Regions from separate parts of the Paenibacillus sp. 1-8 genome, predicted to be linked through region 2. Evidence: predicted binding sites of a transcription regulator. Region 2 holds the regulator's gene; the other holds the start of a gene.
The links. Region 2 encodes Rex, which represses fermentation and respiration genes when NADH is low (regulators of the CRP and FNR family bind a similar motif). Its sites were predicted from a motif close to TTGTGAAATATTTCACAA; they were not measured.
Positions count from the first base shown of each region.

Region 1: the regulator Rex is predicted to act here: its motif matches at 9,921-9,938, upstream of pflB (formate C-acetyltransferase).

Region 1 is NZ_CM149995.1:3,204,998-3,220,300, forward strand. It holds gene splB (spore photoproduct lyase) at 1-32, shown strand, start outside; gene AC0WRU_RS14545 (cytochrome c biogenesis CcdA family protein) at 25-741, opposite strand; gene metG (methionine--tRNA ligase) at 892-2,910, opposite strand; gene yidD (membrane protein insertion efficiency factor YidD) at 3,330-3,620, opposite strand; gene AC0WRU_RS14560 (Fur family transcriptional regulator) at 3,622-4,113, opposite strand; gene AC0WRU_RS14565 (copper amine oxidase N-terminal domain-containing protein) at 4,364-6,583, opposite strand; gene pflA (pyruvate formate-lyase-activating protein) at 6,802-7,560, opposite strand; gene pflB (formate C-acetyltransferase) at 7,626-9,887, opposite strand; gene adhE (bifunctional acetaldehyde-CoA/alcohol dehydrogenase) at 10,216-12,828, opposite strand; gene AC0WRU_RS14585 (Crp/Fnr family transcriptional regulator) at 13,086-13,802, shown strand; gene AC0WRU_RS14590 (IS1182 family transposase) at 13,954-15,303, shown strand, end outside.
Region 2 is NZ_CM149995.1:3,054,548-3,069,850, forward strand. It holds gene AC0WRU_RS13730 (AAA family ATPase) at 1-56, opposite strand, end outside; gene AC0WRU_RS13735 (hypothetical protein) at 49-582, opposite strand; gene AC0WRU_RS13740 ((S)-acetoin forming diacetyl reductase) at 1,197-1,979, opposite strand; gene AC0WRU_RS13745 (cell wall elongation regulator TseB-like domain-containing protein) at 2,632-3,156, opposite strand; gene AC0WRU_RS13750 (amidohydrolase) at 3,194-4,495, opposite strand; gene AC0WRU_RS13755 (redox-sensing transcriptional repressor Rex) at 4,482-5,135, opposite strand; gene dinG (ATP-dependent DNA helicase DinG) at 5,181-8,048, opposite strand; gene AC0WRU_RS13765 (tetratricopeptide repeat protein) at 8,206-8,838, opposite strand; gene panD (aspartate 1-decarboxylase) at 8,921-9,304, opposite strand; gene panC (pantoate--beta-alanine ligase) at 9,297-10,235, opposite strand; gene panB (3-methyl-2-oxobutanoate hydroxymethyltransferase) at 10,232-11,161, opposite strand; gene AC0WRU_RS13785 (biotin--[acetyl-CoA-carboxylase] ligase) at 11,501-12,481, opposite strand; gene AC0WRU_RS13790 (CCA tRNA nucleotidyltransferase) at 12,474-13,796, opposite strand; gene bshA (N-acetyl-alpha-D-glucosaminyl L-malate synthase BshA) at 13,883-15,046, opposite strand; gene bshB1 (bacillithiol biosynthesis deacetylase BshB1) at 15,178-15,303, opposite strand, start outside.

The DNA.
Region 1 (15,303 bases), 150 kb from region 2:
TTCCATTAAGTCGTATTGAATATTTCACATAACCAGCATCCAATTCGGCGCTATCCGCTGTAAATACAGCGTTACATCCGTCATATGATCTGTTACTAGTAAAATCCCGGTAATGATCAGCAGTATACCGCCTGTTTTGACGATAATTGACGTGTAACGCGAGGATAGACGAACAGAGCCGGCCAATAAAGCCAATGCAAAAAATGGAATCGCAAAACCAAGCGCGTAGCCTGTGACCAGCTTGAACCAGGTATGATGCTCTACTGCCGCCAAAGCAATAATAGCTGTCAGCATGGGACCGATACAGGGGGACCAGCCTGCCGCAAATCCGATTCCGATTACAAAGGAACCGGCATAACCGGCAGGCTTCCATGTCCAACGAAGCTTATGCTCCCGCATCAAAATCAAAGGCCGTACCACGCCAAGAGATACCAGCCCCATCACTAAGATCAATAGCCCCGCAACTACCCTTAGCGTATCCTTATAATTGCCAAACCATTCTCCAAGCAACCCTACACTTGCACCCAAGGAATAGAACACTACGGAAAAGCCCAGTACAAAAGCTAGGGTATGTCCCATCGTACGATAACGTACCTCAGCCTTATGCCGCCCTTCGGCCAGTTCACGTGCCGACATTCCCGTCATATAAGATAAATAAGAGGGGTACAGTGGCAAACAGCAAGGTGAGAAAAAAGAAACCAGTCCCGCTATGATCGCCAGCCCGGCGTTAACATCCGTCATCAGCATTTCCTCCCGCCTGTCTTAAGTAAACACGAGCAAACAAGCCCTATTACTAAAACATACGTGAGGAAGCAACCAAATATGTTGCAACCCAAAAAGCGTATGCCACGGCGTACAAGCCGAAAGACATACGCTCATGACGAGCTTTATTTATTTTACAATCGCGCCATTAGGCATGCTTTCCGGTACTGTAGCTAGCGTAAGCTGATCTCCGTGCGATGCTGCCAAAATCATTCCTTGAGAAAGTTCCCCGCGCAGCTTCACAGGCTTGAGATTGGTCACACAAATCACCTTGCGTCCAACCATGTCCTCCGGCGTATAGAACTTGGCAATGCCCGATACCACCTGACGTTGCTCATAACCAAGATCAAGCTGAAGCTTCAACAGCTTATCGGCCTTCTTTACAGGCTCACAGGCGATAACCTGAGCGACGCGCAGTTCTACCTTGGCAAAGTCTTCAATACCAATCTCTTCCTTCGCCTCTGACGCTTCTTGGCCCTCCACCGCCGCATTCTGCGGTTGAACCTCCACAGTAGCTTCCTCCGCCTTCTTGCCGCCGGTCATCGCTTCCACGATGAAAGCAACCTCCTGCTCTGAATCCAGACGCGGGAAGATGGGATTGCCTTTGACGAGTTGCGTTCCTTCCGGCATGCGACCAAACTGCTTCCCGCTGTCCCATACAGTCAGTTCGCCTTCCTTGATGCCCAGTTGTTCCCAAATTTTATGCGGGGCACGGGTCAAGAACGGTTGGAGCAAAATAGACGCAATGCGCAGGCTTTCTACAAGATGCACCATAACGGATGCCAGCTCACGGCGCTTGTCCTCATCCTTGGCCAGGTTCCATGGTTGTGTTTCGTCAATATACTTGTTGCTTCGACTAATAAATTGACTAATCGCCGTCAACGCCACGGAAAACTCCATGTTTTCCATCGCTTCTTCCACTTTACTGTAAGTCACTGTTGCCATTTCTTCCAAAGCCCCGTCGAATGCTGTTACATTCGCTTCATAAGCCGGAACCTTGCCTTCAAAATATTTGTCTACCATCGCTACAGTACGGTTCAACAAATTGCCCAGATCATTCGCTAAATCAGAATTGACCCGATCAACGAAGCTTTCCGGTGTAAAGGTTCCATCCGCGCCGAAAGGCACCTCGCGCAGCAAGTAGTAACGAAGTTGATCCAGACCATAGCGGTCAATCAGCGTTACAGGGTCTACGACGTTACCTTTGGACTTGGACATTTTACCGTCCTTCATGAGTAGCCAGCCGTGTGCAAATACTTTTTTAGGTAACGGGAGATCCAGCGCCATCAGCATGATTGGCCAGTAAATCGTGTGGAACCGTACAATTTCCTTCCCTACGATATGCACATTGGCAGGCCAAAATTTATCGTACAGCTCGGTATTGGAGGAACCATAGCCCAGGGCTGTAATGTAGTTCGAGAGCGCATCAATCCACACGTATACGACATGCTTCGGATCACCCTTCACCTTAACACCCCAGTCAAAGGTTGTACGGGATACAGCCAAATCCTCCAGCCCCGGCTTGATGAAGTTGTTAATCATCTCTTTTTTACGGGATTCCGGCTGGATAAACTGCGGGTTCTCGTCATAAAATTGCAGCAAACGATCAGCATACTTGCTCATACGGAAAAAGTAACTCTCTTCCTTGACCAGTTCTACAGGGTGTCCGCTGTCCGGGCTTTTACCTCCAGCTACATTGCCTTCCGCATCCTTCACCACGTCAACCAGTTGAGTTTCTGTGTAGTAAGTCTCGTCAGGAATGCTGTACCAGCCTTCATATTCGCCTTTGTAAATGTCCCCTTGCTTGAGCAAACGATCAAAAATTTCCTGTACTACACTCTTGTGACGCTCTTCCGTTGTACGGATAAAATCGTCATTGGAAATGTCGAGCTTCCGCCATAAATCCTGAATCCCTGCCACAATATCGTCAACAAAATGTTGCGGTGTTTTGCCAGCCGCACTCGCTTTCTGCTCAATCTTCTGACCATGCTCATCCGTTCCTGTCAAATAGCGCACCTCGTAGCCGCGCAGCCGCTTGTAGCGTGCCATTGCATCTCCGGCTACCGTAGTGTACGCATGACCGATATGTAGCTTGTCGCTTGGATAATAAATCGGTGTCGTAATGTAAAATGTTTTCTCATTGGACATGTGTATTACCTCCTGTTTTGTTCAGGGTAGCGAAATAAGACATGCTCCCTTGAATTTGGTACTCCAATTCGTGCTTTTCACACTAATTGGGCACAAAAAAGACCCCCGTCCCTATGGGACGAGAGTCACCTCACGCGTTACCACCCAAATTTCCTGTATCCTCGCAGACTACAGGCTTCACCGGTCACTCTGACCGCCCATTAACGCTGGATCACGCCTTTCCCTTACGGTCGTTCGCCCTATCACCATTGAACTGGTGGCAAACACGCTCGAAAAAGGTTCCTCCAGGACCATATTCAGGCTTCGTTCCAGACCGGTTTGCAGCTAACCCCGGCTCTCTGTACTGGACGGTTGACCCTACTCATCCCTTCGCAGGAAAACAGTATTATCCAAAATATAACCAAACGCGCATAGCTATGTCAAGTCAAGCCCTTCCCAGCACGATCAGCAAAACGATCTTCGTCAGATCTATTTGCCCTCTTTTTAGCAGGAGGCACCAGATCTACACCGCCTGGATGAAAGGGATGACACTTCGCTATACGTTTGGCGGCCAGCCAGGAGCCCTTGAGCGCTCCATGCACCTCCACCGCCTCCAGCGCGTACTGTGAGCACGTCGGATAGAAGCGGCAGGTCGGTGGCTTTAATGGTGAAATATAGGATCGGTATAACTTAATCGGAGCTTGAACCACTCTTCGTGTGGTAATCTTCATTTCAGTAGCCTACGTGGCTGTGAGTGTGACCGCTCGCCTGCTTGTATCCCCTTTTAGAATTGGCTTCTGCGTGCCCGTTCTTTCCCTGGCATTCCTTGCAATAGCCGAAAATTTCAAACTTGTGCTCAACGATTTGAAACTGATCTATCGTATCTGTCATCTGCATCGGGCAGAAAGAGATCGGTAATGTTTTCTGACAGCTCAAGCAAATCATATGGTGGTGGTGGTGGTGCTCATTACAGCTCACCTTGAACTTCATTCCATCCTCAAAAGATACCTGCTCCAGCACACCCAATTCCTGCATTACACGCAAATTACGATAGACGGTGTCGAAGCTGAGTCCGCTGTATTTTTTACCCATATATTCATAAACGTCTTTGGGGGACAGATACCCTTCATTCTCGGAAAATAACGTGGCCAGCGTCTTGCGCTGATCCGTAATACGCAGCCCCTGAGCGGACATTGTTGTGATAATCTCATCCTTTGTCAGCATGCGTTTCACCCTCCCCTGTCTATAGTTTCAGGTTTTCTGATGCAGGCTTAGGCTTGCATCTACTTATTATACCACGATTAAAGTCAAAGTTATAAGAGATATTCGCGCTCTTGATAAAGAAAAAAGCGTTCTCCTGTACTGGAACCGAATCCGCAGCAGGAGAACGCCTTTATTCTGTAAGTGATCTGACTTTAAACGGTGAATGATGAGACCCTACGGTCTAACCGATAAACAAAACCGGATATTCATATTAATTTTTAATAGCTGGTAATGGCATAACTACTACGGAAACTGGCAAGTTACTACCCGCAGCAGCAGTGAAATACATCTCTACACTTTCCTCGATATGACCTGTACGATACAGTACACTCATCTCATTTGGAGCCCATACGGAGCCGTTCGTCGGGATACCCACGACCTGATTGTTCACCATAGCATAGCCGGAGTATTCACCACCACGCGGGTTAAATGTAATCAGGGAATACGGCGCTACATGATCCAGCTTGATTTTGTATACAACACCAAAGTTACCCGCATTGGAGGCAGAAGAACCGTCCAGACCATCCGTACCAATCAGGTTCGGGTCAGTCTTATTATCTCCAAGAACGATACGCTGAGCTGTTTTACCAACCTCTTCTGTATATTCAAGCGAGATATCGGAATTAGCGTATGTTCCGCGGTTATGAATTCCATCCTTCGGCAGTTTTGCCAAGGTAGGCATTACGGTAAGTGGATCTACATTTGCATCTAGCACAATAACTGTGTATTGGATCGGTTGATCTGTATACAGATCAGACAAGAGAGAAATAACCTGTTTTTGCTTAATTTTTTGCGCACTCAGATCCTGTAAAATAACGCGGCTTTCGCCCGGATTCAGGACTGTGCTGGAGCGTTTGCTTCCATCCTGCATAGATTGAAAGTACCGTTGGATCGAAATTTTACCCGCAGCGGTTGCAAACTCAGATGGTCCGGCAAAACCGGAATTTTCGACGTTCATATTAGCAGCAGTAATATTATTGTTGGTCGCGATTACGTACATTTTCACATCTCGGCCCGTTTCATTCACATGATGGACGAGTACACGTGTGCTGCCTGATCCCATTTCCTGATACACAATCCCATCCTGGAATACACGTTCCGGGCTGTTAGCACGGATCAGAAGACGTGGTGAAGATGTACTGGTCAAAGGTATAGTAGCCATCGTAGGCACCTGGCTGCCGTCCACACTGTATTTATCACCAAAAGGCGTGAAGATTTTGTTAAAATCATCTTCGTTGTACAGCAATTCATTCGTAATTTTAACCGTTTCGCTTACAGTACCTGTTGCACCATGCTTATCAGTCACGGTCAGCGTAATGGTCACATCACCCGGCTCGAAAAATGCCAGTTTCTTATTCACCCAATCACGTTTAGTGATCGCATTTTCATCATCCGTACTCAGATCGGTAATCGTGATTTTTTCACCCATTTTGTATTCTTTTTTATCTGTTGTAAACAGAGCCACTGGTGGCTGATTCGGCGGTCTTACGGTAATCGTAACTGAGTATGGATCACTCCAGTTCCCTGCGGAGTCAAGAACGGAATAGGTAACTACATATGTACCTGGCTCCTGAAATACGTCCTGCTTGCCTTCCCAACGTTGATTCACAATCGGAAGACCTGTAGGAGAAGATTCCTTCGTCAAATACGTAACTTGGGTTTCGCCCGCATAGATATCTTTTTGCTGAACCGTGAAGGAAGCTTTAGGCTTTTGATTCAAATCCATAATAACCTGTTTTGTTGTATTATTTACAGTATAAGGAATATTTAAGGCCTGTGTAATAGACGTCAATGGCACCATAAATACGTTCTTTTGCTGGAATGCCGGCCCCTTCATTTGTCTAGCTTCACCGTTAACCGTGTAAACCTTGCTGTCAGTCTTGAAGCGCAGCACGTTTGTACCTTGGGTGATAACGGTTTCCTTGGTAGCAGTGTCATAACTAAACTGTAATCCGACGCGGCTGACAAGCGAACGGATAGCTACATAAGAAACACCGTCCTTGACTGTCATCGGCTGAGTCGCTGTGTACACCTGTCCGTTTTGTTCCATTTTTGCGCTGTTCAAATACAAAATCAGTTGATTTGCACTCATGGATGTTGGAGAACCACCAGGATTGGTGATCGTTCCGTCTCCACCGTATACATCATTGGATACGTTCGATCCGTTGGTTGTATCCGTCGGCAAGCCAGACAAAGGATCATTAGATACGCCTGTGTTATCAGGTGTCACCGTGTCATTTTGTGTTCCAGTGTTATCTTGTCCCCCGATGCTATTCTGAACGCCGGAATCTGTGACATTGGCCTGAGCCTGCTGTCCGCTAACCGAATCGGTGGATTGAACAGTGGATACTGCTTCTGCTCCTACAGGGGCTACTGCGGCCACCTGAGCTACCGCAAGCGCGGTGAGCATGGTCCATTTCTTGAAATTCATTCTCTGTCTCCTTCTATTACCAAATTATTATCATTCCCGTAAAAAGTCATACTATTAGACGCGGCTGTTGTCCAAAAGTTGCTGGGAATTTTGCTGAACATGAAAAAAAGGGAACTTCCTCCTGTCACTGCAAGAAATTTTATAACAAAAAACCGCCGCCCATCTGACCTGATGGGCGGCGGTTCATAACCAGAAAGTAATTTAATGACCATTCAACATTATGACGAACTGCCGACGACATTTATCCCTGCGGTCTCCATGCGGCCTTCTTCAATGAGACGGTAAGCCCGTTGAACCTCTTCTTCTGTGGGGGACGGAACCCCTTCCAGCGGATACGCCTTGCCGAGCATTTCCCACTTGTATACACCCATTTGGTGATAGGGTAAAATTTCGAACTTTTCGACTCCGTTCAATGTTCCTATAAATCGACCCAAATTCAGCAGATCCTGCTCGTCATCATGAATACCCGGTACAAAAACGTGTCTAATCCACATCTTGCGCCCTTGTTCAGACAACCAGCGTGCCGTACTTAGCATACGATCGTTGGACTTGCCTGTAAGCTTAATATGCTTGTCGTTGTCAATATGCTTAATATCCAGCAACACCAAGTCCGTTACGTCCAGCAGTTCTTGGATACGGCCTGCGTCATTAAAACCGTTACTGTCCAGCGTCGTGTGCAAATTCCAGCGTTGCTTCACTTCTTTGAACAGCTCTGCTACAAAATGAGCTTGCAGTGTCGGTTCTCCACCGGATACGGTCAAACCGCCTCCCGAAGAACGGTAGTAGGCTAAATATGGCTCAATTTCAGCCAATACCTCCTTCAGTGTCATTGGATTGCCCTCATTTAAAGCCCAAGTGTCCGGGTTGTGGCAATATTGACATTTTAACAAGCATCCTTGCATAAAAAGCACGAAGCGGATGCCGGGACCATCTACGGTCCCGAAGGTTTCCAATGAGTGTATGTGACCTTTCAGCATGTTGCATCTTCCTTCCCGCATCCGCTATGCGTGCGTCGTTATAATATATGATACGTAAAGCTTTGTTACATTGTACCGTGGAAAGTACGGTTAATAACATCCAACTGTTGTTCACGAGTCAGCTTGATAAAGTTAACGGCATAACCCGATACACGAATCGTAAGCTGTGGATAGTTTTCTGGGTGATCCATCGCATCCAGCAATTGTTCACGAGCAAACACGTTGACGTTCAGATGATGCGCATGGCTTCCAAAGTAACCATCCATCATGGAAACGAGATTCGTTTTGCGTGTTTCTTCTTCTTTACCCAGTGCTTTAGGCACGATGGAGAAGGTATTCGAGATACCATCCAGACTGTGCTCGTAAGGCAACTTAGCTACGGAGCTAAGGGAAGCCAAAGCACCTTTTTTGTCGCGTCCGTGCATTGGGTTCGCACCTGGTGCAAACGGTTCACCAGCCTTACGTCCATCCGGTGTTGTACCTGTTTTCTTACCGTACACCACGTTGGAAGTAATGGTCAGTACAGATTGAGTAGGAATCGCATTCCGGTAAGCTTTGTGCTTGCGGATCATGCCCATGAAGGACTCTACCAGTTCTACTGCGATGTTATCTACACGATCATCGTTATTACCGTAGCAAGGATATTCCCCTTCAATCACAAAGTCAATGGCGATGCCTTTTTCGTTACGGATCGGTTTAACCTTCGCATGTTTAATGGCGCTCAGGGAATCGGCAGCAACGGACAGACCAGCAATACCACAAGCCATCGTACGGACAATATCACGGTCGTGCAGTGCCATTTCAATCCGTTCGTAGCTGTACTTGTCATGCATGTAGTGAATAACGTTCAAAGTGTTCATGTACAGTTTTGCCAACCATTCCATCATTGGCTTGAAGCGGCTCAGCACTTCCTCGTAATCCAACACTTCACCTGTAATTGCAGGATATTCAGGACCCACTTGAGCACCTGATTTTTCATCCACACCACCATTGATGGCATACAACAAAGCTTTAGCCAAGTTGGCACGGGCACCAAAGAATTGCATTTGTTTACCGATTTTCATTGCCGATACACAACAAGCGATACCATAATCATCGCCATAAATCGGACGCATCAGATCATCATTTTCATACTGAATGGAGCTAGTTTCAATAGAAACTTTGGCACAATATTTTTTGAAGCCTTCAGGCAATTTTTCTGACCACAGTACAGTCAGGTTTGGCTCCGGTGCAGCTCCCAAATTGTACAGGGTGTGCAAGAAACGGAAGCTGTTTTTAGTAACCCGAGTTTCTCCAGTAATGGACATACCGCCAATGGATTCAGTTACCCATGTTGGGTCTCCGCTGAACAGTTCATTATAGTCAGGTGTGCGCAGGAATTTAACAATACGCAGTTTCATAACAAAATGATCGACCAATTCTTGTGCTTGCTCTTCTGTCATTGTGCCTTCTTCCATATCCCGTTGAGTATAAATATCAAGGAAGGAAGATACACGTCCCAAGGACATTGCTGCACCATTTTGTTCTTTGATCGCTGCAAGATAGCCAAAATATACCCATTGGAAAGCTTCTTTCGCGTTGTTAGCAGGCTTTGAGATGTCGAAACCATGCTCAGCAGCCATTTGTTTCAGCTCGTTCAAAGCGCGAGTTTGCTCGGAAATTTCTTCACGCAGACGGATTACGTCTTCTTCCATTGAATCCACTTCAAGGCTTTTCAATTGAGCCTTTTTGTCTTTAATCAGGAAATCTGTACCATACAGTGCTACACGACGGTAGTCACCGATAATACGGCCACGACCATATGCATCTGGCAAACCAGTGATAATACCCGCTTTACGAGCTGCTCTCATATCATCAGTATAAGCGTCGAATACACCCTGATTATGCGTTTTGCGAATATGAGTGAAGATGTCAACAATGCTTTGCGGTACTTCAAAGCCATAGGCTTTGCAAGCGTCGATCATCATCCGGATTCCACCAAACGGCTGCAAGGAGCGTTTAAATGGAGCGTCTGTTTGTACACCGACGATTTGTTCTTTATCCCGGTCTAGATAGCCCGGCTTATGTGAAATAATGGTGGATGGCGTATTCACGTCTACATCAAGCACGCCGCCGTTTGCCAACTCTTTTTTGGTAAGATCGGATACAATATCCCACAGTGCAGTTGTGTTGGCGGTAGGGCCAACCAGAAATTCTTCGTTGCCGACATAAGGTAAGATATTGGTTTCAATAAAATCGTTGACGTTAACTTCTTTAGTCCATTTGCCTTTTTTGAAGCCTCTCCAACCAGATTGTTGCTCTTGTAATTCTCTCTCAATCACCGACATGTAAATCCCTCCAAATTGTTTGGTCTTCCGGACTTGTGATTTTTTTCACAATTAAATAGTGTCTCGAGCCCGGCCTTTTCACCGATGTCTTACGCTCAGTGTCGGGACCTTTCTTACACCCTTATTGTAGAATAATGATAGAGTGTAGTATGTGACAAAAATCACAATACAGGTGATATTTATCACTTTATTTTTCCTAGCTTCACGCCCGTACCTTTATCCTTGCCGTTCACCCCCCTTCCCAAACCAACAGGCCCTCTATATAGAGAGCCTGCGTTGGTATTGAACGGGAAAATGCTTAGTCACAAGCCTCTTCGTACCTATTATATTATTGGTCAAAACGTCCGTAGAAGGCATCACGGTATATATCAGCCAATTCGGTAACCAGCGGCAGCTTCGGATTCGAAGTTGTACATTGATCCTCAAAAGCGCGGTCAGCCAGATAATCCACACGCGATTCAAAATCCTTCGCATCAAAGCCGATTTGCTGGAACGATTCCTCGATACCAAGTGTTTTGTTCAGCTTGCGGATTGCTTCGATCAAGCTGTTAACCCCTTCTTCAGTCGTACGGGCAGGCAGTCCCAGTATGCGCGCAATTTCTGCATAACGCTCATCCGCAACAAAGTGCGAATATTTAGGGAACGAAGCAAATTTTGTCGGTTTTTTCGCATTATAGCGAATGACGTGTGGTAACAAAATGGCATTCGTACGGCCGTGGGCTGTATGATATTGTCCGCCCCATTTATGCGCAAGGCTATGGTTAATTCCTAGGAACGCATTGGCAAACGCCATCCCTGCCAGTGCGGAAGCATTATGCATTTTTTCACGAGCTAGCTTGTCGCCAGTCAGAGACGATTGCTCCAGGTATTGGAATACCAGTTGAATGGCTTTAATTGCCAGAGCATCTGTGTAGTCACTAGCCATTACAGACACGTAAGCCTCGATGGCATGTGTCAGAACGTCCATGCCTGTATCCGCTACAGCCGTTTTAGGCAGCGAATATACAAACACTGGGTCAATAATTGCCACATCAGGCGTCAGCTCATAGTCAGCCAGCGGATACTTCGTGTTGCCCTGATTTTTGTCTGTAATAACTGCGAACGACGTAACTTCCGAACCTGTACCCGAGGTTGTAGGAATGGCTACAAATTGCGCTTTTTGACCCAGACGTGGGTACTTGTAGATCCGTTTGCGGATATCCATGAATTTTTGTTTCAGATTGTTGAAATCAGTATCTGGGTATTCATAGAACAACCACATGCCTTTAGCTGCATCCATCGGCGAACCACCGCCCAATGCAATAATGCAATCCGGTTGGAAACGTCTCATCATTTCAGTACCACGTTCTACTGTATCTGTCGACGGATCTGGCTCTACTTCCGAGAACACTTCGATAGCTACTGGTGTTTGGCGCTGGTGTAAATAATGGATGACACGATCCACATATCCGAGTTTCACCATCATAGGGTCTGTGATAATGGCTACACGTGTGATATCAGGCATTTTAGTAAGATACTGAGTCGAATTTTTTTCAAAATAAATTTTGGAAGGTACTTTGAACCATTGCATATTCACCGTACGTTTCGCCACCCTTTTCACATTAATCAAGTTGACTGCCGATACGTTCGACGAAGTCGAGTTACGTCCGTACGAACCACAACCGAGTGTCAGCGATGGAAGGTTGGTGTTGTAGATGTCACCGATCGCACCATGTGTGGAAGGTGCATTTACAATGATACGGCCTGTTTGTAAACGGTTTGCGAACCGGGCGATAACATCCTCATCCTGCGAGTGAATAGCGGACGAGTGACCCATGCCCCCGAATTCCACGACTTCGGCAGCACGTTGAATACCTTGTTCCGCATTTTTCACTTTGTAGCAAGCCAGTACGGGACTCAATTTTTCTGCGGACAATGGGTATTTCGTTCCTACCCCTTCAATCTCAGCGACCAAAATTTTTGTCCCTGCCGGTACTGTGATGCCGCTCAGTTCAGCGATTTTTACAGCGGACTGTCCGACGATGGCCGGGTTCACTGCACATTTCTCTACATTAATAGCTCCCTGAGTGAGCTTAGCTGCTTCTTCTTTATTTACAAAGTAGCAACCGTTAGCGATCATCAATTTTTTCACTTGTTCGAAGATTGGCTCTTCGATAATAACCGCTTGCTCGGAAGCACAGATCATACCGTTATCAAAAGATTTGGAGAGGATGAGGTCATTCACAGCCTGCTTGATGTCTGCTGTTTTTTCAATAAAGCAAGGCACGTTACCAGGACCTACACCTAGTGCAGGTTTACCACAGCTATATGCTGCCTTAACCATGGCTGATCCACCAGTTGCCAGAATCAGCGCCACATCCGGGTGATTCATAAGTACATTGGTTTTATCCATCGAAGGAGCTTCAATCCATTGAATACAATCGGCCGGAGCACCATGTTTGACGGCTGCTTCAAGCAAAACGCGAGCTGCTTCCGCACTACACGATTGAGCGGATGGATGAAAACCGAATATGATTGGGTTGCGTGTTTTAATGGCAATCAACGCTTTAAACATTGTAGTGGAAGTCGGGTTAGTCACAGGAGTGATCCCCATAATGATACCGACCGGTTCTGCTATTTTTTGAAAACTGTCAAAATCATTGTCCTCAATGACACCGACGGTTTTTTCATTTTTGATACTATGATAGACATATTCAGTTGCAAACATGTTTTTGGTGATTTTGTCCTCGTACACACCGCGTCCTGTTTCTTCAACAGCCAGCTTCGCCAGGTGCATATGCTTATCCATTCCTGCGAGTGCCATAGCTTGTACGATTTCGTCAATCTGCTCCTGATTCATACTCATGAAAGCCTGCTGTGCCCGGTTCCCCCGGTCAATCAGCGTTTGAATATACTGCTCAGCGCTTTGCTCTTTTTGGATAACCTCGTTTTTAACAGCCATTTCCCTCATCCTCCTGTTATCTCGTGTACTATCTCTTGTTCACGCACTGATCGTAACACAGCTTTTCAAAATATATTGTGATTTTTTTCACAATGTATTTAAAATTTTATTTTAAGAAGTGAATTAAATCACAAAGTTTGGAATTCTGCCACTTTTACCCCCTCTTCTTACCCCAAAAACGCATAGCACAGGTATATAATGAATTTGAATTGATCAAGTTGCAGATAAAAACATAGGAAACAAAGGGGAAATGGACGATGAGAAACCCTACAAACGTAATGGAAGCCCGCGGCAACACCAGTTGCTTCTCGGAGACCAGCTTCAACCGGCTGCAAGTGATGATGAAGGATCGGGTCATGCCAGAAAGCTCGCATCTATTCTGGGAAGGAGATACAGCAGATAAGCTGTTTTATATCAAGCGCGGACGCGTGAAAGTCACAAAAACAACGGATGAGGGTAAGGAACTTATACTATATATGTACCAAAGCGGCGATCTTGTTGGTCAAGCTGATCCATTTTTCGGTACCAAGCATTCCTTTTCTGCCGAAGTTCTGGAGGACAGTGATATCGGTGTTGTCGATCATACGGATTTGGAGCTGCTCATTTGCCAGCACTGTGATTTTGCCATTGACTTTATGAAATGGATGGGGTCCCACCACCGTATTACCCAGACCAAGTTTCGCGATTTGATGATGTACGGCAAGCCAGGTGCTCTATGCTCCACGCTAATCCGCCTGTGCAACACCTATGGAGAGCCTCACGGCGAGCATATTCTTATTCATAAAAAAATTACTCATACCGACCTCTCCAATATGATCGGTGCCACCCGTGAAAGTGTAAACCGGATGCTGAGTGATTTGCGCAAAAAAAATGCAGTCGAATATGATAATGGCATGATCGTTGTCAAGGATTTGGAAATGCTACAAGGTGTATGTCATTGTGAACTGTGCCCGCGTGAGATTTGCCGGATCTAAATTATTTGTTTTATTTTATGTAAAAGAGGGCTGTCCCAAAAGTCATAAAATTGGCTGGGGACGGCCCTTTTCTCCAAATTGTAAAACAAAAAGAAACCGTTCTTTGGTAAAATGGAGGTACCACCCAACCATTCGAAAGGAGACGGTTTCTTTGTACATTCAATATACCATGGATCAACTTTTCTTACCAATGGATTTAGAGGCAGATATCCCCGAAAACCACATCGTCCGTGTGGTAAACGACGCAGTCAACCGCCTGAGTGATTCCATTTTCAACGCTGCGTATCCTGGCGGTGGCCGTCATAGTTATCATCCTAAAATGCTCACCAAAATCATCATTTACGCCTACACCCAGCGCATCTACTCTTCCCGTCAAATCGCCAAGGCCGTCCGCGAAAATATCATGTTCATGTGGCTCGCTGCGCGGCAACAACCGGATTTCCGTACCATCAACCGCTTCCGTTCGGAGCGGATGAAAGAGGTGCTGGAAACCGTGTTTACCCATGTACTGGAGTTGCTTGTTCAGGAGCAATACGTGTCCTTGGAACACTACTTTCTGGACGGAACCAAGTTTGAAGCGAATGCAAACAGGTACACCTTCGTCTGGAAAAAGGCCGTTGTCAAGCATCAGGCCAAGCTGCAAGAAAAAGTACATACCCTGTTCCAAACCATCGAAGCGGCCGAAAGCGAAGAAGATGCGCTCCACGCGGGTACAGACCTTCCTGAGCTTGGCGAAGCTTCCTCGCTCACGGCAGAAAAGCTGGAAAACGCGGTTCAACAACTGGAGGAAGCTTTGCAAGAAAAACCGAAAAACAAAACCTTAAAGAAAGCCGTGGGCCAGTTACGCAAGGACTTGCTGCCGCGGCTCCAAAAGTATGAGCATCAGATCGAAACCGCGGGCGAGCGCAATAGCTACAGCAAAACCGATTTGGACGCGACGTTCATGCGAATGAAGGAAGATCACATGCGAAATGGTCAACTGAAGCCGGGATACAATGTGCAGATGGGCACGGAAAACCAGTTTGTGCTCGGTTACAGCGTGCATCAGCGGCCTACCGATACGAAATGCTTGAAGCCCCATTTGGAACATCTGGAAGAATCACTCGGGAGACGACCAGAGATGGTCATTGCCGATGCAGGGTATGGAAGCGAAGAAAATTACAGCTATTTCGAAGAGCACAACATCCAAGCGATCGTCAAATACGGGACATACCACAAAGAGAAAACCAGGGCCTGGAAGCAAGCGATAGGCAAAGTGGACAACTGGAGCTACAACGAAACGGAAGATACATGGACCTGTGCGGCTGGAAAAATGTTACGTTTTCGATACGAAGGCCAGACGGTCACGGAGAGCGGCTACACGATTCGGACACGCCATTATCGAAGTGAAGATTGTAGCGATTGTCCCCTAAAAGCGAAATGCACCACAGCCAAGGGCAACCGGGAGATTGCCGTCAGTCTGACCTATATGCGGCAAAAAAACGACATGCGGGAACGACTG
Region 2 (15,303 bases):
AATATAATGGTCACCGGCACAATGCCGATTAGTGCTTCTTTGATCCATCTAGGCATTAGGCCATACCCCCATTTGCTGAGATTGACGTGGCAAAACGATAAACTTGGTCGCTTTACCTTCACTGAGTCGGATATAGACGTTGTTAGAATCCATATCGGTATCGGCCTCGATACCGGATTTTTTCTTTTTCATCTGCTCAACAGTAGATGAAATTTGGGTGTATTTTTTATTTTCCATCGCTTCCGCTACCGGAAACATCGCCTCAGACCACCACTGGTTCAACGCTGGATTGGAATGATCTGCAATGTCAAGCTTAATAGTACGGCTACCGATGATGAACTGTCCTTTTTGCTTAACTACATTGACCAATCCGGCCACATCTGCCTGCGGTTTGAGATCCAGATTCAATACAACCTGATCCGGTTTAATATCTATTTGAGCGCTTGTCACGCCGGGATATTGAGATACCATTTTTTCCAGAGGACTTTGCATTGTAACCTGACGGTAAATGAACCATCCTCCAAACAACAGCGATGCTGCCAGAACCGCCGCAACAACGATAGGAACTGCACGCAATTTCAAATAACATCCTCCTCTCAAAATGTGAAACCCAGAAGAAACACGGGACGAATGTCAACAAAAACCTGACTGCATGATCTACAGTGATCCGCAAGTCTTTTTCTATCATTTTTGTCTATCACTTATAAAATATAGTATATCATAACGTATATCTAATATCGAAGGCAATGTGTGGGGGAGTTGTGAGTGGGCAAAATCTTTGGTTATGGTGGTGGGAGACGCTCCATGAATGATTTGATCTTACGATCGCTGTTGCCGCCGGATTTTTTTCGATCAGATTCTTATGGGGAAAATCCGGCGGCAAAGGCGAACGCTATCGCTTCTTCAGATTCAAATCCTCCACTCCGCTACTGCACAGCCATAAAGATGAATTTGCCTTAGGAGGGAAGTTGGGTAGGTAAAGATGCTTAGCTGGCTTTCAGCCAAGCTTCGCGGAGTGGCAGTGAAAAAAGACGTAAATACGAAATTTATCGTATTTACGTCTTTTTTGTTTTGTTATTTAGTTTTTTTAGGCGTAAACAAAGATTTTCGTATAGCAATTAGATCTCATACTGTAAGCTAACCTTACACTGTATATAGAGGATTGATTATTACCTCATAGTACAACCTTTAAAGCTTTAAAGGAACATCATCCCGCCGTCGATCAGAGGGGATTGTCCTGTCATGTAATCGGAATCGGGGCCTGCCAGGAAGGAAACGAAGGCGGATACGTCTTCTGGTGTAGACAGACGGCCAAGGGCAATTTTGCTGCCGAATTCCTTGGTTGCATCGCCTGTAGCTTCGCCTTTGGATGCCGTAATTTCTTTATCAATGCCGCTCCACATTGGCGTTTGTACAATGCCAGGACAGTAGGCGTTTGCTGTAATACCATATTGGGCATATTCCTGAGCGGCGGTTTGTGTTAGGGCACGAACTGCAAATTTGGTAGCGGAGTAAATGCCCAAATTGGCATTACCAACATGGCCTGCCTGAGAAGAGGCATTGATGATTTTACCACCATGGCCCAGTTCCTTGAACTTGGCGGCTACTGCCTGAATGCCCCAAAGTACACTGGTCACATTGATATGAAACAGCTTGTCAAAATCAGCCAGCGTAACATCCTCCAATAGCTTGGCGGGAGCAATCCCCGCATTATTTACAATGACATCAAAGCCACCGAGCTTCTCAGATGCTTCCTTTACAGCGGTAAAAACCTGATCCCGGTTGGAAACATCGACTTTAAGGGCAAGCGAGCGCCCTCCTGCCTTTGTAATCTCACCAGCAACACTTTGCGCCGTTTCTTCATTTAAATCTACAACCGCCACTGCGAAGCCGTCTTGGCTCAGGCGTAAAGCAATAGCCCGTCCAATCCCTTGACCTCCACCCGTTACTAATGCAACTTTTCCATCCACTTTTCCCATGTCCATGAATCTCCTTTTTGTACAAGTAGTCATGATAACATAGCCACAAAATTATGGGTTACGTTAGTCTGCACCTATAATTAAACCATTTTAAGGAAAAAATTATTATGATCTATGTAATAGACTTCATATTTAACCTGTTTAAGGGAAATTCAAGTGATATAAGTTGAGCTTGAAAGATACATGCAGAGCCACTGCGCAGGCGGATGGTGCTTCCCATCGCTTTTGCCCCCGGATTTCTTGAATGAGCACACATGGGTAGAAATCCGGGGAGGTGATGCTTCCGAAGCGAGCTTTCCTACGGAAAGCTTTTAAGGCGAACACTACCGCTTGTACCAGCACCATTCCGCCTACTCCGTTTTTATGTACATCTATGATAAACACTACTCAAACAAAAAAATAAACAGACGTAAATACGAAAATAATCGTATTTGCGTCTGTTTAGTCTCACATTCAATCCGAACTGCACATTCGTTTCAGGAATACAGTCATTTGATAAAAAGATGGTGTTTGGAGTGGCTCCATGGCGGTCAGCCAGCGGAGTGGGCCATTTGAATCTGAAGAAGCGGAGCGATCGTAAGATTAAATGGACCACGCAGCGCTCTAATGCTCCAACACTCCCAAACCACCATCAGCCACTCCTCACATCACTCTAGTAATTGGGCAAAGTATACTTTATCCCCACCGATCCCCCATCCGAGAAGCGATAAAAGGTATAGTAATGATGACTGCCGTCATCATAAAACAGCTGCCACACATATTGACCGTTAAACACACTCGGCTGAAGACTCACAATATCTGCACCCGGAAGCTGCTGCTGAATCATCGCCGTCATTTTTTGCTCGTCGACTCCGTTTTTCAGTAGCTCGGTATGAACACCACTATTATCTGTGACAGGTACATTCGGTTGGCCCTCCACTTTTTGAAAAGGGACCCACACCATAATATTTTCGTTCTGAGCATTTTCCCCTTGAACTACCCAATCTACCTGATCCCACACAGACTTCCACGTCTTCGTCGTGCTGACGAGTCCACCCGATTGCTTGGCCTTTACGATAGCGGCATTTCTCTCAGTCACCTGGTCTTGAGTAACATAGGAATAATACCAGAAAATGCTGACCAGGATCAGTATGACGGCCAGAACGGCCACCGCTATCCATTTTTTCTTATTTTTCAAACCTGTGCTTCCTCTCTAAGGGGATGTGACACCTGAATTAGCGCGACAGCAGCCCTTCAAAGGCGGCTTGAGCCTCATACTTGATACGTTCCTCATCCATAGTCAGGCACTCACCGTTTTTCACAACCTGACGACCGTCTACCCATACATGAGCCACGTCTTTGGCGCTTGCAGAGTATACAGCATGGGAAATAAGATCCGTACGCGGCAGGAAATGCGCCTGATTCAGATCGAGCGCGATAAAGTCTGCCTTGTTGCCTGCTGCCAGCACTCCTACCTCTTTCAAGCCAATCGACTTCGCTCCGTACTCCGTTGCCAGACGCAACGCCTCACCCGCAGAAACTGCGGTTGCGTCGCCAGATACTCCCTTGTGAATGAGTGCAGCCAGACGCATTTCCTCAAACATATCCAGGTTATTGTTACTGGCGGGGCCATCTGTTCCGAGAGAGACAGTAACGCCTGCACGCAGCAGGTCAGGCACTCTTGCCACACCACTTGCGAGCTTCAAGTTGCTGCCCGGATTATGCGAAACCGCTACACCACGTTCAGCCAGCAAAGCTATTTCTTCGTCATTCAAATAAACGCCATGGGCAACAAGTGAAGGACGGGAGAAAAAGCCGAGCTTATCCAAATGTGCAACTGGACGCAAGCCGTAATCGCGTACGTTTTTCTCTACTTCGGCAATCGTTTCGGACATATGCGTATGCAACGGTAAATCCAGATCGTGCGCTGCCTGTACGAATTTTTCGATAAGCGCAGGCATGCACGTATATGGCGCATGCGGAGCCAGCATGGTCGTAATGCGACCGTCTGCTTTGCCATGCCAGTTACGCGCAAAGTTCACAGCCTCAGCGAGCTTAATCCGCTGCTCTTCCTCCGAACATAGTCCAATCACTCCACGCATCAGACTGGCACGGATACCGGACTCTTCAGCTACACGAGCCACCTCGTCCATATCAACGTACATGTCCAAAAAGGTCGTTGTACCCCCTTTCAGCATTTCCAGCACGGACAAGGACGTACCCCAGTACACATCCGTAGACGTAAACTTGGCTTCCATCGGCCACATTTTTTCCTGTAGCCATACTTGGAGAGCCAGATCGTCCCCATACCCACGTAGCAGTGACATCCCCGCATGACCATGTGTATTCATCAGGCCAGGTAAAAACAGCAGCCCGTTACCGTCAATCGCGTTCGTCTCTTCCTCACCCGCTGGCAAAGTCTCGCCAATGTAGGTGATGCGGCTATCCTCCACGATCATATAGCCGTGGATTACCCCGGCTTCCGGTCTGTTCACGGCAAAGGAGCCGTTTTTAATCATCCATTTATTCGCTGTCATGTTGTGTATCTTCCTTTCCGTTCTCTAAATAATAAGCGAGGCTTAACAAATCCGTTGTAAAATCTGTGGCATGTACCCGAATGTTTGCCGGTGTCTTGAGAGTCGTGGGTGCAAAGTTCAAAATCGCTCCAATCCCGCTCTCAATGAGCCTGTCAGCCACATGCTGTGCTTCAAAATCCGGTACGGTAATAATCCCGATCCGAATGTTTTGTTCCTTCACTGTCACCTCCAGTTCATCCATCGGCTGTACGACCAGCGTATTGATCCTGGTTCCAACTTTATCTGGAACAGCATCAAATACCGCTACAATTTTCATATTGTCTTTTAAATAAGCATTATAATTCGAAAGGGCTTGCCCCAGATTACCTGCTCCGACCAATACCACGTTAATTTGCTGGTCGATTTTCAGTATATGGCGTATTTTCTCGATAAGATAAGTAACATCATAGCCGACACCCTTACGGCCAAAATCTCCAAAATACGCAAGATCCTTACGAATTTGAGCAGGATTCAGATCCAGTCTTTGTCCCAGCTCCTGGGAAGATACCGTAGCCACCTCCCGTTTGTGCAGTGCATTCAGATAACGTAAATATACGGGTAACCTCCGTACAACAGCCTCTGAAATTTTTTCTGATTTCATACTTGCTCCCCCTAATTGTAACGGACACGTTTAGATGTCCGTCCGTTATGCCTCTGTCTCCGGGGCGGATTGGAGCCATTCGGCGATGCGGGGCACCATTTGCTCCGTCGGCATATGCTCCATTTTTGGTCCCGGTAACGAGTACAAAAAGTGCTTCCCGTAATAGGATTCGATCACACGCGTATCGTAAACGATAACGACCCCGTGGTCGCTCGCTGTACGTACCAAACGTCCAAATCCCTGTTTGAAGCGAATGACAGCCTGTGGAACAGACAGCTTCATAAAAGGATTTTTCTTCTGCTGCTGGAGCAACTCACTTTTAGCCTCCAGCAGCGGGTGATTGGGCGGTTGGAACGGCAAGCGCACGATGGCCAGACACGTCAGCGCTTTGCCCGGAATATCGACGCCTTCCCAGAAGCTGCTGGTTCCCAGCAACACGGAAGCTTTGGCCTCCTGAAAACGTCGGGTCAGCTTGCTGCGGCTCCCACTGTCCACGCCCTGCCCCAGCACGGTGATGTCGCTGGAAGACAACGCCTCCTTAAGCGGCTCATACACCTGCCGGAGCATGCGGTAGGAAGTAAAGAGAACGAGCATTCTCCCCCGCGTCGCTTGAGCAGTCGCGCCTAGCGAGCTGACGAGCATATTTACAAAATGCTCATCTCCTACACTGCCCTTCACGCTCGGGAAATCCCTTGGAATGACTAGCAACACCTGATCCCTGTAGTTAAAGGGTGACGGGAGCTGCGTAGTCATCAGCCGCCCTTGATCTGCGGCCTCCTGCAAGCCGAGCTGATCGGTCATGTACTGAAACGACTTATCCACCGACAAGGTAGCAGACGTCAGAATAATGCTTCTTTTTTTGTCAAAAAACATTTCTTTCAGCTGACGGCTCACATCGACGGGCACCGCATAAAATTGCAGCGACTTGCTGCGGAATTGCCCGCTCGCTTCAAGCCAGTATACGGTCGTTTCATCATCCAGCCGCATAAAAAAGCGCAAGCTTTCCCTAATGCCTGCCAAATCCTTGAGCAGCCCCGTAATATCCGTAATGAGGCTGTCAGCCGCATAATCGTCATGTTCTTCCTTCACATCGAGCATCAGCTTGTCGCCCTTGCGCAAAATTTCGCTCATCGTTACATAAAGCTGATTTTCCAGCGCAGCCGCCTGATCCCACTTGGCAGGCTTGGCCGATGGCTTGAGACGGGAAGAAAATTGCCCCGTTTCACCCGGTGTCGCATCACTTCGCTCCGGCAGCATGCCAAACAGCTTGTCGCTCAGCAAATCCCAAGTCTCCTTGATTTCCAGCACGAGCGGATACAACTGGTCGATGGTAGAGGCCCATTCCGTCGATTTCTCATGCCCCGACTTTGCCAACTGCTGACGCAGCGAAGGCAATTGTCCGTTCTTGCTGTCCTTGAACAACCGGGTCAGCGTATGCACGAGTGTGAAATATTTCATATGCATGCCCAGGTGCTTACCAGCGACTTCCTCCAGATGATGTGCTTCATCAATGACCAGATGCTCATAGCTCGGCAATAGCTGATGACTTGCTTTTACGTCCGTGAATAGCTTGGAATGATTCGTAATGACCACATCGGCTATTCCCGCCTCATGGCGCGCACGATGATAAAAGCATTTGCGGAACCATGGACAAGAACGACCAAGACAGGACTCGGAATCACTGCCCACCGTTTCCCAAAAATCTCCGCCACGATTGCTCAGATTGAGTTCTTCATCATCGCCGGTTTCCGTCAACGTCAGCCAGACGATCATCTGGGCGGCTGTAATTAAATCTTCCTTCGGCGTTGCGAAGTCTCTTCTGTTTATTTTATGTTCAAACTTACGCAGACACAAATAATGTCCCCGGCCCTTAAAAATGGCAGCCCGGAACGGGAACGGGATCACCTTGATCAGCATCGGAATATCACGCTCGCGTAATTGCTCCTGCAGGTTGATCGTATGCGTACTTACCATAACTCGCTGTCCATTTTTCACACTGTGATACAGCGAAGGAAGCAAATAACCGAGGGACTTGCCTGTCCCCGTACCCGCCTCGATCAACAGGTGCTTGTCTTCACTCAGCGCCTGATTCACGCCCTCAATCATTTGCGTCTGCGCTTCGCGCTCCTCATATTGGCTCAAGGATGAACGTAAATTGTCTCGCACATCATCCATGTATTCCTCAAAGGAAATACCTGCCAGCGGATTGGGGTCGTCCTCTCTGCGAGGGACATTTAGCTCCGTCCAATCCTCCACCTTCAGTGCAAGCTGACGAAAAAACTGATGACCCTCCAAATCCTGAATAGGATCATGCTCTTTGTCTTCACGCACCCCGTCCAAAAACCATCCGAGGTCACTGTCTTCCTCTGCGAACAAATCACTGAGCCGCTGTATCGTAATCAAAGGCAGCGCGTGAAGCTCATCCAAACATTTTAAAAACACCTCAGCCGTAGCCAACGCGTCGCTGTCTGCTTGATGAGGTCGGTCATGTGCCAGCCCAAATTCAGAAGAAACAAAACCCAACTGATAGGAAGATAGCGATGGAAACATGATTTTCAGAAAATCCATCGTATCCAAAATTCTGCCGGTAAACGGCAAGTATCCGCACCGGTCCAAAGCGTTTTGCAAAAAATTAAAATCAAACGCCACATTATGACCGACCAGCACGACATCGTCCAGCATAGGCACAAGCTCCATCATCATCTCTTCGAGCGCAGGAGCATCCTTGACGTCATCGTCTGTAATCCCGGTCAACCCGGTAATAAAAGGCGGAATGGATCTGCCAGGGTTCACATAAGAACCATAAACACGGGAAATGCTGTTATCATGATCTATAATTGCAAGTCCGACTTGAATGATGTCATCCGCGGACTGGGTGCCTGTCGTTTCAAAATCCAATACCGCAAATTTCATTCGGGCTTAATCCTTTCTTTTGACACATACAAAAATAATAACTCTGTATAACAGCATAGCAGAAGATCGCCTGTTTGGAAATTAAGACAGCCAAAAAAGACGATGCACACGCCGCCTGGGGAGGTGGGTATGCATCGTCTCGCTCGGTGTCTGACAACTATAGCCATGTCATCATGGAGCTGTCGTACCGAAGCATTCCGACACCGGACAAACAGGCTTCCATATTGTGCAACGGCTCGGGCAAAGCAGGATCGAACTGATGCGCGAGAGCAAAACATTTTTGCGCCTCCTCTACATCAGCCTGCTTCGCCATAAGACAGCCCAGCGCATTATAAATGACCGCCTTCAGCCCGGGCTGGTCTGTTAGGTGCAGTACCTTCTGAAAATGGCGTACAGCCTCCGCTGTGTCCTCCAGTTGGAAAAACGCCATCCCCATATACATCTGGCTTTGCCAACTGTTCGGAAAATGCTGTAGCACCTGTTCAAATTGGCGGATGGCCTCAGGATACATGAGCAGTCGATAATACCCTTGACCCCGAGTAAAAGCTGGCAGCTCCTTTTCAGGTAGCTCAGCGTCAGACATACCAGACTCCGCGGAAAAACCTGCAGCACGCAGGCGAACCATTTTTTCCTCAAAAGCCAGCCATTCATCCATAATTCCGTCACTCATTCTCCGCAGCAAACTCCAGTGCTGTAGCAACTCCTGCCTGCGGGAGCCCTGGGCTGATGGGTAATGCTTCACGATATCATCTAACATGCTGTTCATTTCTGCGAATACATGCTGGAACATGTGCATCCCGCCCTTACGAAAGATGGATTAATACACTCACATTTTTCGCTTAAAGGACGGGTTTCATCCGCACTCCCATTCATTACATGATCGTAGCGTGTACTTCCTTGTTCGCCGTTTGGGCGGGTTTATTATGTTCATCGACGAATACAACGGTCGGTTTGTATGTTTTGGCCTCTTCATTCGACATGGAAGCGTAGGAAATAATAATGACTGTATCACCAGGCTGCACCAAACGCGCTGCTGCGCCGTTGAGACAAATCACGCCGCTACCACGCGGTCCAGGGATAACGTAAGTTTCCAGCCGGGCTCCATTGTTATTGTTCACAATTTGAACCTTTTCATTCTCCAGTAGATCGGAAGTCTCCATCAGATCCTCATCAATAGTAATACTGCCCACATAGTTAAGGTTGGCTTCGGTAACCGTTGCCCGGTGTATTTTGGATTTCATCATCGTTCTAAACATGGGAAAGCACCTCCGTCTTCTGTATTCTCATATTATCAATCAGTCGAGTGTTCCCAAACTTTACAGCCAGCGCTACAATGATGTCTTCTTCGACATCACTTAGTCGCTGCTCGGGAAGAAGGGGCTCCAGACTTGGAAAGGTTAAGATTTCAATGTAGTCAATGTCAGCTAATGGTGAGGAAGTAATCGTAGTCTCCACCATTTGGTATAACTGACGGATCGTAAACGTGTTCTGCACATCATCTTCGCTCACTTCACGCACCTTGCGCAGTGACTTTGACAGCACCAACGCCTGCTCCCGCTGTTCCGCGCTCAAATACACATTACGCGAGCTGAGGGCCAAACCGTCGGCCTCTCTGACGATAGGACAAGGGACGATGGTCACGTTCATATTGAGGTCGGTCACCATCTGCTGGAGCACCGCTACTTGCTGTGCGTCCTTCATGCCGAAGAAGGCCAGATCAGGCCCTACCATATTAAAAAGCTTGGCAACAACGGTGGTCACACCATCAAAATGCCCTGGACGGGAAGCACCACATAACCGATCCGTCAAAGCGGATACGCGTATTTTCGTACGGGTTGGCTGTGGATACATTTCTGCTACAGTTGGCAAAAATACGATATCCACGCCTTCGCGCCGCGCCACCTCCAAATCACGCGCTTCATCGCGGGGGTAGCTGTCGAGATCTTCGTTAGGCCCGAATTGAATCGGATTTACAAAAATGCTGAGTACCACCGTATCTGCCATAACACGCGCCTTGTGCATCAAGCTCGCATGGCCTTCATGTAAATACCCCATCGTCGGCACAAAGCCGACTGTATGTGGCCGTATAGCAGCGGAACCTTGTTCCACTTTTGCTCCGTCTGCACCGAGCTGTCGGCGTTCAGCAATGGCCTGCCGCAGCTGAGCCACTTCTCTTACGATAATCATGACCGGGATTCCACCTTTTCCTTAGCTTGTTCCTCTTGTTTCTCTTGTTCTTGCACCTGCGCCTTTTCCTGACCTTTCTTGTGGCCGTAGAGAGCCTCTATAACGCTGTCGTCGGCGCTGAACACATGCTCAGCAGCCGGGAAGGCTCTCCCCTTCACATCGCTCACATACTGCTCAATGCTACTGCGGATCAAGCCGCCGACATCGGCATAGGTTTTGACAAAACGTTTGCTGTAATAAGGCGATGCATATTGAATCAGATCGTGATAAACAAGCACCTGACCGTCACATCCGCGTCCTGCGCCAATACCAATGGTCGGAATGGACAGTTCTTTGGAAATTGCCGCTGCTACTTCCTCGGTCACCAGCTCCAGCACGATGCCAAAGGCACCCGCCTGCTCCAGCGCCTTGGCATCTGCCATCAGCCGCCGTGCGTCCGCTTCGTCCTTGCCTTGAACGCGGTAGCCGCCAAGCTGATTGACCGACTGCGGTGTAAGGCCGATATGACCCAGCACGGGTACACCCGCCTGAACAGTCGCTTTTACGACGTCGGCAATTTCTGCGCCGCCCTCCAATTTGACAGCATGCGCATGTCCTTCCTGCATCAGACGGCGGATGCCCTGAAGGCTTTCCGATACGCTGCCGTGATATGTCATAAACGGCATGTCCGCTACAATAAATGTATGCTCCGCGCCTCTCGCTACCGCTCGGGAATGATACACGATATCATCCAGTGTTACGGGAATGGTCGAATCATAGCCGAGAACGACGTTGCCCAGCGAATCACCAACCAGAATCATATCGATTCCCGCCTCCTCAGCTATTTTAGCCGATGGATAATCATAGGCGGTCAGCATACTGAGCGGAATGCCCTCCTGCTTCATTTTTTTCATTTTCACAATGTTCAGTGCTTGCTTTACTGCCATGGTAAATGGCTCCCTTCCATCTTTTTTTGGCACAAAAAATAACCTTTTATGAACGCCTGTACAATTGCGTCATCAAAAGGTCCGAACAGCCAAAAAAGACACTCATTTTGAGATCGCCCCTTCTGTCTCGGTCCTGTTCGGCTCAGAGCAGAATCCAACGTAACCTTCAAATGAAGTTATGATGGTCTAACTTGCTTGCAGTGTTGGAGCATATGCCCCGGAGTGCAGCTCGGACCGTCCGATGCCGCCTCCTGCACAGTATAACAAAAAACATCAGCTTTTTCACGTGAAGTTTTGCATAGAACAAAGAACAATTATATTCGCTATGCTTAGCTAAGGCTACCCCTGCAATTGTACATCACCGGAAACGACCTGTATTCGCTCTCCCTGCTCCGTTTCAACCACTAGCGCACCGGAAGGGTCCAAACCGACGGCAGTACCTTCTACCGCTTTCCCTTGTCCCGTATGTGCCCGCACGAAGCGATTCATTGTCACGGATAGCGCCTCCCACAGCATCGCGACTGGCTGAAAGCCCTCATCCGCATATAACGCACCTAGCTGCTCCATCTCTTCCAGCACGGCGGCAATCATTGCAGTACGATCGATTTCGCGACCAGCCTCTATTTTCAGGGATGTCCCCAACCTTGATAGCTCTTCCGGGTAATCCTCTGTATTTAAATTAACATCAATGCCGATACCTGCAATACAGTAACGGACCCGCTGATCCTCTGTTGCAGATTCCAGCAGAATACCGCACACTTTGCGACCATGAACAAGCAGATCATTCGGCCACTTGATGCCAGCTTCCACACCCGTCAACCGACGAATGGCTCTGCATACCGCTACGCCTGTAAGCAGCGTCAACTGCGGAGTAAAGGCCAAGGGCTGGTTCGGACGCAATACAATGCTCATCCAGATGCCTTTGCCCCGAGGTGAAAACCACTTTCGGCCCAAGCGTCCCCGGCCTGCCGTCTGTTCCTCCGCCAGCACTACCGTCCCCTGCGGCGCACCCTCTTCTGCCAGACGCATTGCATCCTGCTGGGTAGAGACCGTCGAGTCCAGCACAACGATACGTTGTCCAAACGATTGGGTATTTAGCATATATGCCAGTTTGGAGACTTCCAGCCGATCGGGTCGGGACACAATCCGGTAACCCCTACGCGAGGAAGCTTCAATGTTGTAGCCCAGCTCACGCAGCTTGTTAATCTGCTTCCATACGGCTGTACGGCTGACCGAAAGACGACGGCTGATTTCCTCTCCGGATACATAATCTGATGTATCTTCGTCCAGTATGCCTAACAGTCTTTCATGATTATTCACTACTCATCACCCGTTTCGCTTCTTGAAGCAATGCTTCTAATTCATTTGGAATATCTCCGCAGGCGGTAGCCAGCAAAAGTCGTCCCATCGTCTGACCCAGCCAAGGACCACCCGGTCGATTCATCGCCTGAACCAGTTCATTTCCAGTAATATTTAAATCTTTGATATGAACAACTGCGGCTTCCTTAGTCCACGCCTCTGCCAGCTCAGCCATTTTCGCTACATGCTCTTCTGCTCGTAGGGGTAATCCACGAAACGAAGCAGGCAATGACTTATAAAGCTGTAGCCAGTCAGACGAGGTGTCCCGTCCCCATTTAATTAACAGTCGAATCCAGCTACGGCGTAGCGCCTCATCGTTGGTTCCTTCACCCGCCACCAAAGTGGAACTGTCTGCTATCGACACAGCACTGTCCGTTAACTCGCGCTCCCATTCCAACAGATGCACCAACCGTAAGCGTACAGCGTTGGAGAAAGTCCATGCTCTTAACAACTCGTCCGCTGCCTCTGAGGTGAGTCTGCAAGACAGCAACAGTAACCCCCACCGCAGTTCTTCCGGCAGTTGTACCATTCCACTGAGCGCCTGTGCTTCGCATTGTTCCCAGGGAACCGGAACCTTCGTACACGAGAGCAAGCCGCTTCGATACAGCATTTCCAGTCCACGCAAAGGGTCCGGCCCGGCCAGCATCTTTTCCAGCTCAACACGCACACGTTCCATCGCAATGTAACGAAGTCCCTCTTTACGACGGATCATGCCTTTCCATGTGTTATAGGCTATACGGAACCGGAATACGGAGGCAAAACGAATGCAACGTAGCATACGCAGCCCATCCTCCTCAAATCGTTCCTCGGCTCGTCCCACACAACGAACAATAGCGGCGCGTAAATCGGCTTCCCCTCCGAACGGGTCCACCCTTTTCCCATGTTCATCCATTGCAATCGCGTTCATCGTGAAATCCCGCCGCATCAGATCTTCGCGGATATCCTTCACGAAAGAGACTTCTATCGGACGGCGATGATCGGTATAACCGCTCTCTGTTCGAAAAGTGGTCACCTCGAACGGATGCCCACCCTGCATCACCGTAACCGTCCCATGCTGAATTCCAGTCGGAATGACATGGGGGAACAGTGCTATGACCTGTTCCGGTTCAGCCGATGTGGTCATATCCATATCATGAATAGAGCGTCCTAATAGTTCATCCCGCACACAACCGCCGACCCAGTAAGCCTCGTAGCCAGCTGTGGTTAGTGTATGGATAACTTTTTTTCCATGAATAGCCATTTCTAGGTCGGCATATTGCCAAGTGTTTATTTTCACAGGGTTTCCCCCTTTGCTTATAAAGTTTTCAAAAGACTTATTATACAAATGACTTATCATAAAAAAACGGACGCGAGTCCGCCTTCTTAAACGCTGATCGGTTTAAGATCCGGCACCTCGCGTCCCAACACACGGTAATATATTTCTTCATATTGACGGGTAATCAGCGTATCACAGAATACGGTACGAGCCCGCACCAGACAGGCTTCACGAAAACGCTCTGCCAACGCTTCGTCCGATAACAGCTGCACCGCATATTCCGCCATCGCCTCGGTATTGCCGATTTCAGCAAGATAACCTGTACTCCCGTGAACAACCAGTTCAGGCACTCCTCCTGCCTCGGAACCAACCGTTGGTACTCCACAAGCCATCGCTTCCAGTGCAACCAGTCCAAAGCTTTCTTTTTCCGATGGAAGCAGTAGCACATCCGCCATGGAAATCACTTCAGCAATCTGATCCTGCTTGCCCAAAAAGAATACCTTATCCTGCAAGCCCAAGCTTTCGATTTTGCAGCGAATTTTTGGAAGGTCTGGTCCTTCCCCAACCAGCAGCAGCTTTGCAGGTACTTTTCGTTGCACTCTTTCAAATATATCCAGCACGTCTCCCACTCTTTTGACCGGACGGAAGTTTGAAATGTGCATCATAATCTTTTCATTAGGCTGGGCAAAATCTCTCCGCAGCGCAGTTGCATCCCGCGGATAATACACTCGTTTATCCACAAAATTGTAGGTCAAATCAATAGGGTTTGTAATCTCGAGCACATCTATCGTCTCCCGAATCAAATCCTTCGAAACCGCTGTTACCGCGTCACTTTTGTTGATCGCCAGCCGGATTAGATCCTTCAACGATTCATCCTGCGCCAACACCGTAATGTCCGTGCCGTGAAGCGTGGTTACCACTTTGAGATGGTCGCCCACCATTTCTTTGGCCAAATAAGCACATACCGCATGCGGTACGGCATAGTGAACATGGAGTACATCCAAATTTTTCATTTGTGCGACCTGAGCCATTTTGGTCGCCAGCGACAGATCATAAGGCGGATATCTGAACACGTAATAGTCGTTAACCTCAACCTCATGATAAAAAATATTTTTTTGGAATTCCCCGCCTAATCTAAATGGAATGCTGTTGGCGATAAAATGGACCTCATGTCCTTTTTCGGCAAGCAGCTTGCCCAGCTCTGTAGCCACTACGCCGGAACCGCCCAACGACGGATAACAGGTAATTCCGATTTTCAATTTGTCATTCAAGTTAAGCTGCCCCCTTCCGTTTACCGGTGATGACTTTTCAATGTTGGTGACATACCAAATACAGTACGCATCTATAATCGTTACACGAACGGATTTAGTTTATCGTTTATGTGTCAGGATTTTTATATCCCTTATGTGAATAGCTTAACCAGATGAGGCGTTTTGGACGCAAAGCCCTCTGCATACGAAATCAGCTTGCGCTGACCCAACAACGAATCACGGGCTTTTACACGCTCAGCATACCCCTGGTTTAATGG